2 regions of the Micromonospora psammae genome follow, and region 2 is predicted to be linked to the other one. Evidence: riboswitches for the same ligand, from Rfam matches in the RefSeq annotation. Region 2 holds a riboswitch; the other holds the start of a gene.
The links. Region 2 has a riboswitch for cyclic di-AMP ahead of V6U79_RS06325 (coiled-coil domain-containing protein). Riboswitches for the same ligand answer to the same signal wherever they lie in the genome.

Region 1 (6,984 bases), on a different contig from region 2:
TCGGGGTGGGTGCGCAGCCCGGCCCGGCGCAGGAGGACGCGGATCCGTGCCACCAGGTCCGCAGCGGTGAACGGTTTCACCACGTAGTCGTCGGCGCCCAGGTCCAACCCCTCGACGCTGGCCTCACCGCCGGCCCGGGCCGACAGCACCACCACCGGCAGTGCCCGGGTGGCCTCCTCGCGGCGCAACGCACGGACCAGCGCGAAGCCGTCCAGCCCGGGCATCATCACGTCGGTGAGCAGCAGGTCCGGCGGGTTCCGGCGGATCTCGTCGAGGGCCTGGCGACCGTCACCGACCGTTTGTACCCGCCAGCCCTGCGCGGCCAGCAGCCGGGCCAGGTAGCCGCGCATGTCGCTGTTGTCGTCGGCCACCAGGATCCGCGCCTCGTGCGGCTCGTCGCCCTCCGGGCCGGTGCCGGGCGGGACGGCTCCGCCCGCCGGGGCCGGCCCGTCCATGGTGGATCCGGCGAGCCAACTGAACGCCGCCTGGGCGGCGACCTGCGCGACCTCGCCGAGCCCGGCCGGTTCGGGCCCGGCCGGCGGGGCGGTGAGCGCCCTCCAGGGCAGGGCGACGGTGAAGGTCGTACCGACGCCGGTGGCGCTGGCCACCCGCACCTCGCCGCCCTGCAACCGGGTCAGCTCCCGGACCAGCGCCAACCCGATGCCGGTGCCCTCGTGGCTGCGGGAGCGGGCCCCGTGCACCCGGTGGAAGCGTTCGAAGAGCCGGGGCAGGTCGGCCTCGGAAATCCCGATACCGGTGTCGGAGACGGTGAGCCGGACCTCGCGCTCGTCGTGCTCCAACGCCACCCGGATCCGACCGACGAAGGTGTACTTCAGCGCGTTGGACAGCAGGTTCGTGACGATCTGCTCCCAGAGCGCCGGGTCCACCGCGACCGGGCGGGGCAGCGGCGGGCACTGCACCACCAGCCGCAGCCCGGCCCGCTCGACGGCCGCCCGGAAGACGCTGGCGAACTCCCCGGTGACGGCGGCCAGGTCGACCTCGCGGGGGACGGCCCGCGCCTGCCCCGCCTCCAGGGTGGAGAAGGTCAGCAGGCTGTTGACCAGGGTGAGCAGGCGGCCGGCGTTACGCCGGGCGAGGTCGATCCGCTCGCGCTGCGCGGGCGGCAGCGGCTCGTCGGTGTCGGCGAGGGCGTCGCCGAGCGGACCGAGCATCAGCGTCAGTGGGGTGCGGAACTCGTGGCTGACGTTGGTGAAGAAGGTGGTCTTGACCCGGTCGAGCTCGGCCAGCGCCTCGGCCCGCCGCCGCTCCTCCTCGTACGCCCGGGCGTTGCGCACCGCCACGGAGACCTGCTGGGCGAGCAGCTGGAAGAACGACCGGTAAGCCTCGTCGAGGCCGCGGCTGGGGCTCACCCCGACCAGCAGCACTCCGAGTGGCTGGTCCAGCTCGGCCGAGGGCAGCGGCAGGGCCAGCGCGACCCGGACCGGATCGTCGAACGCCCCGGCCGGCAGCGGCATCCGCGTGGCGACGTCGGTGACCTCGGTGGTCGTACCCGACGCGGCGGCCGGCAGCCCCCACCCGCCGGTGTCGCCGGCGGCCTCGACCACGGCGGGCAGCGTGGCGCCGACCACGGCCGCGCCGGCGTGCGCGACCCGCCGCAGCCGGCCGTCCTCGCGCAGGTAGATCGCCGCGAACGGGACGTCGAGCGGATGCCCGGCGATCGCCTCCACCAGACCGGCGCAGGTGGCCCCCGTGTCGACGGTCTGCCCGCCGCCGTGCACGGACAGGTCCCGCAGCAGGCGCAGCCGGCGCTCGCCGACCACCTGCTCGGTGACCTCGCTGCACACGGTGAGGATGCCGACGGTGCGGCCGTCGTCGTCACGCGCGGGCGCGTGCGAGACGCTGAAGTACGCCTCCTCGCGGTAGCCGGCCCGGTCGAGCAGCAGCCGCAGGGCGGGAACCCAGCTCGCCACGCCGGTCGCCATCGCCTCCTCGATGAGGGGCCGCAGCACGTCCCAGCCCTCGGCGAGGGTGACCCGGACGTCGTCGCCGAGCGCGGCGGGATGCTTGTCCCCGATCAGCGCCGAGTACGCGTCGTTGTAGAGCTGGGTGAAGCGGTCACCCCAGAGCAGCAGCATCGGATACCGGGACGACAGCACCATCCGCACCGCCGCTCGCAGGCTCTGCGACCAGCCCTCGACGGCCCCCAGGGGCGTGCCGGACCAGTCGATGCGAGCCATCAACCGCCCGGTGTCACCACCGGCGGCGAACAGGTCCCCCGTAGGCGCGCTCACCTGTGACCGAACCCCATTCGGCCCTCCAGTTCCCGGGCCGGTCGACCCTGCCGGCGTTCCTACCCATCCTGACACCCGCTCTCACCTCGGTCGGTTCGGGGACCCGTGACGTCGCTCATCCCCGCCGGACTCCTGCGCAGTGGCGCGGCGCGGGCGGCCGCCGTCACTGTCCGGGAGCCCGGCCGCCGCCCGACGGGACACCCGGCTCCGCGGGGCATTGTCGACACGCTCGCACGGTCCGCAACTCGGCGTGGAAGGCCCTCGCCTGACCGGGTGAAGAACTTCACAAGAAGTGGGCAATCGGCCGAAACTCTCCCTAACGTCGTTCTGGTCCGCGATCGCGGACACCACGGTCGGTAACGCCTAATCCATGCCGCCGATCGCGAGACCCTGTCACCAGGCATGGAGCGGGGGACCCACTAGTTCCTCGGTGCACGTCACCTCGGGGTGAAGCCGCCAGCGGCGGCCGGGCTCCTCGGCCCGAACCCGACAGCTCACCTCGTCGGCGTGGAGGAATCCACATGGCAACTGAAAACACCGCCCGTCACCGACGGGCCAGCTCGCGCCGCACTGCCGTCGGCACGCTCGCCGTCGGCGCGGTCACCGGGGTCGCGGCCATCCTCGCCCCGGCCTCCCCGGCGAGCGCCGCCGGCGTCAACTGGGACGCGATCGCCCAGTGCGAGTCCAGCGGCAACTGGCACATCAACACCGGGAACGGCTACTACGGTGGCCTGCAGTTCTCGCAGAGCACCTGGGCCGGCTACGGCGGCAAGAAGTACGCCGCCCGCGCCGACCTGGCCAGCCGTGGCGAGCAGATCGCCATCGCCGAGAAGGTGCTCGACGGCCAGGGCATCGGCGCCTGGCCGACCTGCGGCAAGAAGGGCGGCTCGACCCGGAGCTACGCCACCTCGGAGAAGTCGCAGAAGTCGGAGCGGCGCGCCACGCGAGCCGCCACCAAGGAGCGCTCCTCGCGTGGGGAACAGCCCAGCAGCCGCAGCCAGCGGCGCAGCGCACCGGCCGGCACGGGCAAGGTCCACGTCGTCAAGCCGGGCGACACGCTGGCGAAGATCGCCGACGCCCGGGACCTGACCGGGGGCTGGCGCGCGCTGTACGAGCGCAACAGGGGGATCGTCGGCGCCGACCCGGGCCTGATCTTCCCGGGTCAGAAGCTCGCGCTCTGATCCCGTTCCGTCCGGCCCCGCAGGGGACCGGACGGGCAGGTGACACCCGAACACGTGAGCGCCCGGCCGCCGCCCAGCGGCCGGGCGCTCACGGGTCCGCCGGCCCGGCAACGCCTTGCCGCCGGGGCGCCCATCGCGCGTCCGTTCACCCTGCCCGAGGCGGAGACGACGCCGCCCGGTCCGGCAGACTGCCGAGCAGCACGGCGCGGGGAGAACGGTGTGCCAGGTCCTCGGCGACGCTGCCGAGTAGTCGCTCGCCGAGCCCCTGACCGCCCCGACCCACGACAAGCAGATCGACGTCGCGGGACTCGGCCACCGCCAGCAGCCCGTCCGCCGGATGACCGACGACCACCTCGATGCTCGGCGGCGGCAACTCCGCCGGCAGTCCGTCCGCCCACTCGTCGAGCATCCGGCGGGCCCGCCGTTCCTCGTCGGTCGCCTCGCCGTCGACCAGGTCCGGGCTGGTCACCGCGACGAGCACCAGCTCGCTGGCGGTGCCGCTCAGCGTGCGCACCACGGCGCGCAGGGCCCGGTCGGAGTCCGGGGAGCCGTCCACGCCGACGAGGACCCGCAACCCCGTCCCGGTCGGCGCCGGCGGCCGGGACCGCACCTCGACCCGCCGGGTGCCCGCCCGGCCACGCTCCACCGCGATGGGTACGAAGATCGGCCCGAGCAGCCCCCCGACCAGGTACCAGAGCAGGTTGCGGTGCCCGCCCCGGGTGACGAAGACGGCCGCGGTCAGCAGGCCGGTCGCCAGCCAGACCATCACTACGAGGAGCACCCACCACTGGCCCACGCGCGTGCATACCCGACCCGCCCCCGGGTAAAGCCGCCGCGGCGGCGGATAGGGTTGGCCCAGGTGTGCCGGGAAGTCTGGTCGGCGATGGATGACGCGACCCCTGCCGACGAGGAGTTTCCGTGACCGACGCCACCCGGCGCCGCACCAGCCTGTTCGCCCGACACTCGTGGGGCGAGACCAGCCGCATCTCCGCCATCCTCCGCAAGGAGACCGTGGGCGGCGCGCTGCTGCTCATCGGGGCGCTGTTGGCGTTGATCTGGTCGAATTCGCCCTGGGCGGAGGGCTACCGGTGGGTGCGCGACCTGACCGTCGGCCCGTCCGCGCTGCACCTCGACCTCAGCCTCGCCACCTGGGCGGCCGACGGCCTGCTCGCCATCTTCTTCTTCGTCGCCGGGCTCGAACTCAAGCGGGAATTCGTCGCCGGTGACCTGCGCGATCCGCGCCGCGCCGCCGTGCCGGTCGCCGCGGCCGTGGGCGGGGTGGTCGTACCCGCCGTGCTGTACTACCTGATCGCCGCCGGCGCGGGCCCCGGCGCCGGCAGGGGCTGGGCCATCCCGACCGCCACCGACATCGCATTCGCCCTCGCCGTGCTCGCCGTGGTCGGCCGGTGCCTCCCGTCGGCGCTGCGCACCTTCCTGCTCACCCTCGCCGTCGTCGACGACCTGATGGCGATCGTCATCATCGCCGTCTTCTACACCGTCGACCTCTCGGTGGCCCCGTTGCTGGGCGCGCTGGTGCCGCTGGTGGTCTTCGCCCTGCTGGTGCAGCGTCGGGTCCGCTCCTGGTGGCTGCTGCTGCCCCTGGCGGTGGTGACCTGGACGCTGGTGCACGAGTCCGGGGTGCACGCCACCGTGGCGGGGGTGCTGCTGGCCTTCACCGTCCCGGTGATCCGCAGCGCGGACGCCGGTGGCCCGGACGCGGGCCCCGGCCTGGCCGAGCACTTCGAGCACCTGTTCCGGCCGATCTCCGCCGGGATCGCCGTACCGATCTTCGCGTTCCTCTCCGCCGGCGTCACCGTGGGCGGTCTCTCCGGTCTGGTCACCTCGCTGAGCGACCGGGTCGCGATCGGCATCGTGGTCGGCCTGGTCGTCGGCAAGCCGATCGGCATCCTGGTGGCCACCTGGCTGGTGTCCCGGTTCACCCGGGCCGCCCCCGACGAGGGCCTCAACTGGCTCGACGTGCTGGGCCTGGCACTGCTCGGCGGCATCGGCTTCACGGTGTCGCTGCTGATCGGCGAGCTGGCCTTCGGCCTGGGCAGCGAACGTGACGACCACGTCAAGGTCGCCGTGCTCACCGGGTCGCTGCTGTCGGCGCTCCTGGCGACCGTCATCCTCCGCGCCCGTAGCCGCGTCTACCGCCGGGTCCACGAGGCCGAGCGGGTCGACCTCGACCAGGACGGCGTGCCGGACGTCTACGAATCCGAGGCCGACCGGTCCACCGGTCGGTGAGCACGGCGATGGCCGGACGGGCGACCCCCGTCCGGCCATCGCTACGGTCGGGGGTGCCCGGACCGTTATGATCACCGGGAACCGTGGAGCGCCGGGAAGTCCGGTCGGCACCGTGCTGATCCCTGCCCCTGGAGGCTGATCCCGTGCTGCTGCTCTCCTTCGCCGCCGTCCTGCTGGCCGCCGTGCTCGTGTCGGCCCTGGCGCATCGCACCATCCTCTCCACGGCGGCGCTGTTCCTGATCGCCGGTTTCGTGCTCGGCGAGGACACCACCGGGGTGCTGCACCTGCGGGCGGACTCCCCGATCGTGGCGCAGCTGGCGGAGCTGGCGCTGTTCGCGGTGCTCTTCACCGACGGGATGCGGGTGGGCTGGGCCGACCTGCGCTCGGCGTGGCGGCTGCCCGGCCGGGCGCTCGGCTGGGGTCTGCCGCTGACGCTGCTGGTGACCGCGGTGCTGGCGCACTACGTGGCCGGGTTGGACTGGCCGGAGGCACTGCTGATCGGGGCGATCCTGGCCCCCACCGACCCGGTGTTCGCCGCCGCGCTGGTCGGCAACGACAGGGTGCCGGCCCGGCTGCGGCACCTGCTCAACGTCGAGTCCGGCGTCAACGACGGCCTGGCCCTGCCGTTCGTGGTGCTCCTGCTGGCCGTCGCCGCCGGCTCCGACCTGCACCTGGCGGAGCTGGCCACCGAGCTCGCACTCGGGCTGCTGATCGGTGTGCTGGTGCCGCTGCTGGCGATCGCGTTGGAACGGACCCGCTGGTTCGCCGCGTCGGCGGCGTACGCCCCGTTGAACGGGGTGGCGATCGGCCTGCTGGTGCTGGCCCTGGGCAAGGCGACCCACGGGAACCTGTTCCTCGCCGCGTTCGCCGCCGGCATCACCGTGGCGACGTTCGGGCCGCGGGAGCGGGCGGCGTTCGAGCACCTCGGGGAGAACGTCGCCGAGCTGCTGAAGCTGGCCGCGTTGCTGGTCTTCGGCGCGCTGATCTCGGTACGGTTCCTCGGCGAGATCAGCTGGACCGGCTGGGTCTTCGCGATCCTGGCGATCGTGGTCGCCCGTCCGGTCGCGCTGTGGATCTCCTTCCTGCGCTCCGGCCTGAGCCTCCGGGAGCAGGCCGCCGCCATGTGGTTCGGCCCGAAGGGGTTCGCCTCGGTGGTCTACGGACTGCTGGTGCTGGAGTCCGGCATCCCCGCCGCGGACGAGGTGTTCCACCTGGTGGCCCTGACCATCGTCGTCTCGATCCTGGCGCACTCCTCCACCGACGTCGTGATCGCCCGGGCCTTCGACGAGGCCCGGGAGGCCCCG
Region 2 (6,984 bases):
CTGGCGCAGCGCCACCAGGTGCCCGTACGCCCCGAGGTAGGGCTGGAGGTCGGTGACCGGCTTCCCGTCCCGGCTGACGGTCAGGGTCAGCCGGCTGGTGCGTCCCGGCTCGGGCGTGCCGGTGAGGGTGACCGTGTAGCCGTCGACCGTGGTGCTGGTGGCCGGCGCCGGCAGCGGCCGGGGGTCGAGCCGGCCGGGGACGGCCACGTCGACGCCGAGGGTGAGCGGCTGACCCCCGGTGGGGGTGAAGTCGGCGAAGGCGCGCCAGAGGCCGGGCCCGCCCAGCGGCGACTCGACCCGCCAGGTGCCGTCGGCGTCCAGCTCGGGGTGGACGTGGCGGAAGCCGGAGAGGTCGCGCCGGGCGACGATCAGGTGCATCCGCTTGTCGTGTGCCACGTCGTAGCGGGTCACCGGCGCGCCGTCGGGGCCGCTGATCCGGAAGGCGAACTGCCCGGCGGGCGCGTCCACCGGTTGCATCGTGTAGCCGCGGTCGGAGACGAGCAGCCCGCCGGGCAGGTGGGTGGCCGCGTCGGCTGCGCCGCCGTGCCCGTCGTCGGTGGCGCCGTGGTCGGTACCGGTGGAGTCGTGGCGGCTCTCGGCGGCGGGGGTGACGGGGTCGGTCAGGTGGCCGACCCCGTACGCCGCGCCGAACACCGCCGCGAGGCCGAGGGCGAAACCGCTCAGCTTCGTCGCCGTGTTCATGGTGCTACCTCGATTTCCGGGTGGGTGACCCGTCACGCCTCGACGAGGTCGTAGCCGGCCTCGTCGACCGCGGCGCGCACGGATCCGGTGTCCAACGGGCCTTCGCTGGTGACGGTGACCCGGCCGGTGGCCAGGTCCACCTGGACGTCGCGGACGCCCTCGATCGCGCTCACCTCGGTGCTGACCGAGTTGACGCAGTGCCCGCAGGTCATGCCCTGCACCTGGTACGTGGTGGTGACCATGGCAGTTCTCCTCTCCCGTCCATCCTATACCCCCCTGGGGTAGGTCGCCCTGGGACCGTAGCATACCCCCCAGGGGTACGCTATCCTTGCCGTCATGACCACACCGGGCACCCCGATCCGGGGCTACACCGCCAGCAAGGACCAACTGCTCGCGCGGCTGCGCCGCGTCGAGGGCCAGGTCCGCGGCGTGGAGAAGATGGTCGACGACGACCGGTACTGCATCGACGTGCTCACCCAGATCTCGGCCATCCAGGCCGCCCTGGACAAGGTCGCCCTCGGCCTGCTCGACGGCCACGCCCGGCACTGCATGCACGAGGGCGCGGCCGAGGGTCGCGCCGACGAGGTGGCCGACGAGATGATGGCCGCCGTCGGCCGCCTGATGAAGCGCGGCTGACCCGTCCGCAGCCGGCGGCCGGGCCGGCCTCCGCGCCGCTGGGCCGAGCGGGGGTGCCCGGCACACCGGACACCCCCTGCGGACCCCGGGCCGCTCAGAGCCGCCCGAGGATCTTCCTCATGGTGTCGATCTCGCTCCGCTGAGCGGTGACGATCTGCTGCGCCATGGCCTTGGCGTCGGCGTTGGCGCCGCCGGCGATCTCCTGCTTCGCCATGGTGATCGCGCCCTCGTGATGGGCGATCATCATGGTCAGGAACTGCCGGTCGAACTCCCTGCCGGAGGCCGCCGCGAGCTTCGCCATGTCGGCGTCGGACATCATGCCCGGCATGCCGTGGTCCATCCCGGGCAGGTGCCCGCCGGACGGGCCGCCCGACGGGACGGGCCGACCCCAGGCGGTGAGCCAGCCGGTCATGGTGGCGATCTCCGGGGCCTGGGCGGCCTTGATCTGCGTCGCCAGCTTCCGGACCTCGGCGTCGCCGGCCCGGCTCTCCGCCAGCTCGGACATCCGTACCGCCTGCTGGTGGTGCGGGATCATCATCTGGGCGAACATCACGTCCGCGTCGCCGAAGGAGGCGGACGCGCCCGGGCTGGCGGAGGCCGGGGCGCCCGTGCCCGGCATGTCGTGGCCGGAGCCGGCCGAGTGGCCGCCGCCGCAGGCGGCCAGGGCGAGAGCGGCGGTGAGGGTGGCGCCGGCCAGGGCGGCACGGCGCGCGATGGTACGAGTGGACACGGTCAGACCTTTCGGTGTGCGGTGGACGGGCAGCGGACCGGCAGGCGCGGCGGAAACCGCGCCGGGCCGACCTATCTGCGCAGCACCGACACCGTGGCGAGGCGGAGCCCGAGCGCGCGCCGGGGCGGTCCCCGTGACCCGGACGACGGCCGGACCGGTCGACCGGATGCGGTCGCGGGCCGGGTCCCCCGCTGCCGGCGCAGCGCCAGCAGCACGGCCGTCCCGAGCGCGCCGAGCACCGCCAGGCAGACGCTCCAGAGCGGCGTTCCCCCGTCCGGAGGCGTGACGGGCAGCACGGCGGCGTGGTCGCGGGTCGCGACGGCCGGCTCCGCGGCTGCGGCTCCGTGTCCACCCGGCCGGTCCGGGGCGGCGGCTCCGTGTCCACCCGGGCGGCTCGGGGCGGCCCGGGCGGGCTCGTCGTGGTGGAGGGGGCCGGACGGCGTACCGGCGACGCCGGAGCCGATCGGATGACCGGGGCCGACGTGCGCGCCGTGGCCGATCGTGTGCATGGCGGCCAGGCCGAGCAGGGTGCAGGTGAGCAGCAGGAGCCGGGGCCACCACCCGGTCGGAACCGCGCTCGCCGTCCGCACGCCACCACGCTAACCCGGCCGGTCCGCGCCAGCCCCGTACGCCACGGATGCCGCCACACTTCGTGACGGTCGGCTCGCCCTGCGGTCTCGGAGCCGGGCGCGGACGGCGAGCCGGGCGGGCGGACCTGGTCTCTCGCTACCATTCTCCGGCGATGACCGTCCGCACCGAGCCGACACCGCCCCGCGCACCGCGTCGGGGCCGGGCGCGGTGGGCGGGAGCGTGGTCGTCCCTCCCGGCGCCGCGACGCCGCCGGGGCGCCTGCTCGCCGTGGGTGACGGCGGCGCTCGCCCGGGGTGACCCCGGGGGCAGTCTTCCGGTCGGCGTGTCCCGCCGGTGAACCCGCCGGCCCGCTGACCCGTACCCCACTCTGGATCGTTGGGAGAACAGCAATGGGCGCCGACCACACCCGTCCCGCTCCGTCCACTCCACCGGGAGTGCGACGGCTCCTCGTCGTGACGGTGGTCCCGCTCTTCGTCGTGACCGTGCTCGCCGCGCTGGTGCTCTGGCCCCGGGACGGCCGGGAGGCGAACAGCGGGGGTGACGTGCCGCGTTACCACGGCACGGTGACCCGGGTGCTGACCGAGCCCTGCCCACCGACGCCGGAACTGCCGGAGGGCACACCGGGGGCGGCCGACGGCCCGTGCGGCACGGTGACCGTCCGGGTGGAGCAGGGCCCGGACACCGGCCGGGAGGTCCAGACGCCGGTGCCGTCCGGCCCGGGCGCCCCGACGGTGGCGGTGGACGACGAGATCGTGCTGGTGAAGCTCACCGACCCGGCGGACCCGACGTCCAGCAGCTACAACATCGCCGAGCACCAGCGCGGCAAGCCGCTCGTCTGGCTGGTCGCCCTCTTCGCGGCGGCGATCGTGGCCTTCGGACGCTGGCGGGGCCTGGCGGCGCTGGCCGGGCTGGGCGCGAGCTTCGCCATCCTGCTCACCTTCGTGGTGCCCGGCATCTCGGCGGGCGGCTCACCGCTGCTGATCGCGATCACCGGCGCCGCCCTGATCATGTTCGTGGTGCTGTACCTGACCCACGGGATCACCGCGCAGACGTCGGTGGCGGTGCTCGGCACCCTGGGCAGCCTGGTGCTGACCGGTCTCCTCGGCAGCCTGGCCACCGCCGCCACCCACCTGACGGGCTTCGGCAGCGAGGAGGCCACCACGCTGTCGCTGTACCAACGCGACGTCGACCTGCACGGCCTGCTGCTCGCCGGGATCATCATCGGCTCGCTCGGCGTGCTGGACGACGTCACCGTCACCCAGGCGGCCACCGTCACCGAACTCGCCCACGCCAACCCGAGCCTGTCCCGGTTGCAGCTCTACCGGGCCGCTACCCGGGTCGGCCGGGCGCACATCGCCTCCACGGTCAACACCATCGTGCTGGCGTACGCGGGCGCCTCGCTGCCGCTGCTGCTCCTGCTGACCGCCGACAGCCGGGCGGTCGGCGAGATCCTCACCAGCGAGTTCCTGGCCCAGGAGATCGTCCGGAGCGCGGTGGCGACCCTCGGCCTGGTGGCCGCCGTACCCCTGACCACCGGGCTGGCCGCGCTGGTCACCACCGCCGGACGCGGCCCGGCCGGCGACGCCCCGCCGGCCGACCGCCCGACGCCCACGCCCCGGCCCCCGGCCGACCGGGACGCGGCACTGGAGGCGCTCAGCGCGCCACGCCACGGCCCACCGTCCACCCCGACCCCCGCGGGGTGGCCCGAACCGGAAAGGAACACGGACACCGCATGGTGACACTCCTCAGCGCAACCGCCGCCGGTGCGGCGGTTGTCGACCGCGTCACTGGTCACGCATCGTTATTGCGAAATAACGCTTTTAGTCGGGTTCTGGACGTAGATCCCCGGTACTCCTCTCGGGTAACCTCGCTGCCGGTCACCGCCGAAGGCGCGCAGCGGCGCCTGCGGTGCCGCCGCCCAATCGCCGCACGGCGAGCCGGGGAACCAGGTACATGGGGTGAATCCGCGCGAGCGGTAGGGACCACTTCCGTCCCGAACCCGTCAGCTAACCCGGTCGGCGGTCGACGGAAGGGAACACTGTGACGGCACCCCTGCGCCGCTGGTTGACACCGGCGGTGGCCGTGCTCACCGCTCTGGCCATCCTCGCCGGGCCGACCCCGGCGATCGCCGCCCCCTCGACGCCCACCCCCTCCGGGCACGAGGAGGACGAAGAGCCCGAACTGCTCACCGACGTCATCGAGCTGCGCAACCGCCAGTACGCCAAGGCGAAGTCGCAGCTGGAGAAGTCCAAGAAGCGCCAGCGGGAATTCGCGCTGGAGATCCGCCGCGCCGAGGAGGATCTGGAGGCGCTGCGGCCCCAGGTCAGCCAGATCGCCGCACAGTCCTACCGCACCGGGCGGATCGGCGCGGCCGCGATCCTGCTGGACAGCAAGGCGCCGGACACGTTCCTCAAGCGGGCCTCCGCGCTGGACGAGCTGAACATGGTCAACGCGCAGAAGCTGAGCGAGGTCACCTCCGCCAAGACCCGCGCCGAGCGGGCCAAGCTGGAGCTCGACGGCGAGGTGCGCGAGCAGCAGAAGCTCACCAACGACATGGCCCGGGAGAGCCGGGAGGCGGAGAAGGCTCTCGCGCTGGTCGGCGGCAAGGGCTTCACCGGCGGCCTGGTGTCGGCCGAATCCCCGGTGGCCCGGATCGCGCCGGGCCGGACGGCGGACGGCGGCTGGCGCCCCGAGGGACGTACCGAGGACGACCCCACCACCTCCGGCCTGATCACCCCCCGCACGCTGCACGCGTACAAGGAGGTGCGGCGGGCCGGTTTCAAGCGCTTCGTCGGCTGCTACCGGCCGGGCGGGCCGTGGGAGCACCCGAAGGGCAAGGCCTGCGACTGGTCGTTGCAGAACAGCGGCTTCGCCCCCTGGTACAACAACGACACCCGCCGGTACGGCAACGACCTCACCGCGTTCCTGGTCCGCAACGCCGACCGGCTCGGCATCTACTACGTCATCTGGAACCGGCAGATCTGGTTCCCGGCGACCGGGTGGAAGTCGTACAGCGGCCCGTCGGACCACACCGACCACGTGCACATGTCGATGCTCTAGCGACACCGCGCAGCCCGAGGGCCGTCCCGCCGCGTGCGGGGCGGCCCTCGTCGTCCGGGCCGGATCAGCCGGCGACCACGGCCGGGCGCCCGCCCTGGGCCGGCGGCGAAACGACGGCGGCAGCGGCGGGGACCGCCGCCACCGTCCGGACCTCACCGGCGGCGAGCCGGTACGACATCCCGACCACCGCGCACCGCCCGGCGGCCACCTCGGCGGCGAGCGCGGCGGAGGAGCCGAGCATGGCCTCCACGGTCTGGGCGATGTGGATGTCGACGATGCCGTCGACGTCGTCCACGCCCTCCTCGGCCGCCCGGCGCAGGCTCGGCCCGACCGCGTCCACCACGGCCCGGAGGTGCCCGGTCGGCGGCGTGCCGGTCCGGGCGGCGTCCCGGGCGGCCTGCACGGCTCCACAGGAGTCGTGGCCCAGCACCACCACCAGCGGGGTGCCGAGGACGGTGACGCCGTACTCGACGCTGCCGAGCACCTCGGGGCCGACGGTGTGCCCGGCGGTGCGGACCACGAAGAGGTCGCCCAGCCCCCGGTCGAAGATGATCTCGGCGGCGAGGCGGGAGTCGGAGCAGCCGACGATCACCGCGAAGGGGTTCTGCCCGTCGGCGACGGCGGCCCGGTGGCCGGCGTCCTGGTTGGGGTGGCGCGGCGTGCCGGTGACGAACCGCCGGTTGCCCGCGTGCAGCTCGGCGAGCGCCTGGGTCGGAGTGGTCGGGGCCATTCCCTCACCTCGGTCCGTGGTCGGGTTGGTCAACCGGCCGGCGACGGAGGCGGCCTCGCCGCCCACCGTCACACGCACCCGAAGATACGTCAAGAATCACGTGATACAGATTTCATGCTTTGGCCCGGCCGCGCCGGGCCGGGCCGGCCACCCCCTGACCAGGGCAGGGCCGAAAATCCGAACGCCGGGCCATACGATGGCGGGCATGGCGACGACAGCGGGCGGGAACGGGAGCACCCGGCACTGGACCTTCCTCACCAACCACGCGCACGTGCTGCTCGCCATCGCGCGCAACCCCACCGCGCGGCTGCGGGACGTCGCCGCCGAGGTCGGGGTGACCGAGCGGGCCGCCCAGGCGATCGTCGCCGACCTCGAGGCCGGCGGCTACCTGCGGCGCACCCGGGTGGGGCGGCGCAACGAGTACACGGTCAACCCGACCGGCCACTTCCGGCACCCCGCCGAGGCGGACCGCCAGGTCGGCGACCTGCTCGCCCTCTTCACCGCCGCACCGGCCGAGCCCCGCTCCTGAGCGCCC

Region 1: it holds a riboswitch for cyclic di-AMP, as region 2 does, so the genes downstream of both, V6U79_RS12085 (transglycosylase family protein) here and V6U79_RS06325 (coiled-coil domain-containing protein) in region 2, are expected to answer to the same signal.

The regions. Positions count from the first base shown of each region.
Region 1 is NZ_JBAKHM010000006.1:199,930-206,913, forward strand. It holds gene V6U79_RS12080 (ATP-binding protein) at 1-2,252, opposite strand, end outside; cyclic di-AMP (ydaO/yuaA leader) riboswitch at 2,617-2,775, shown strand; gene V6U79_RS12085 (transglycosylase family protein) at 2,774-3,433, shown strand; gene V6U79_RS12090 (universal stress protein) at 3,579-4,214, opposite strand; gene nhaA (Na+/H+ antiporter NhaA) at 4,352-5,680, shown strand; gene V6U79_RS12100 (cation:proton antiporter) at 5,824-6,984, shown strand, end outside.
Region 2 is NZ_JBAKHM010000003.1:32,691-39,674, forward strand. It holds gene V6U79_RS06295 (DUF8832 domain-containing protein) at 1-702, opposite strand, end outside; gene V6U79_RS06300 (heavy-metal-associated domain-containing protein) at 735-944, opposite strand; gene V6U79_RS06305 (metal-sensitive transcriptional regulator) at 1,039-1,338, shown strand; gene V6U79_RS06310 (DUF305 domain-containing protein) at 1,433-2,068, opposite strand; gene V6U79_RS06315 (hypothetical protein) at 2,140-2,658, opposite strand; gene V6U79_RS06320 (YibE/F family protein) at 3,049-4,398, shown strand; cyclic di-AMP (ydaO/yuaA leader) riboswitch at 4,565-4,695, shown strand; gene V6U79_RS06325 (coiled-coil domain-containing protein) at 4,700-5,719, shown strand; gene V6U79_RS06330 (carbonic anhydrase) at 5,784-6,449, opposite strand; gene V6U79_RS06335 (helix-turn-helix transcriptional regulator) at 6,646-6,978, shown strand.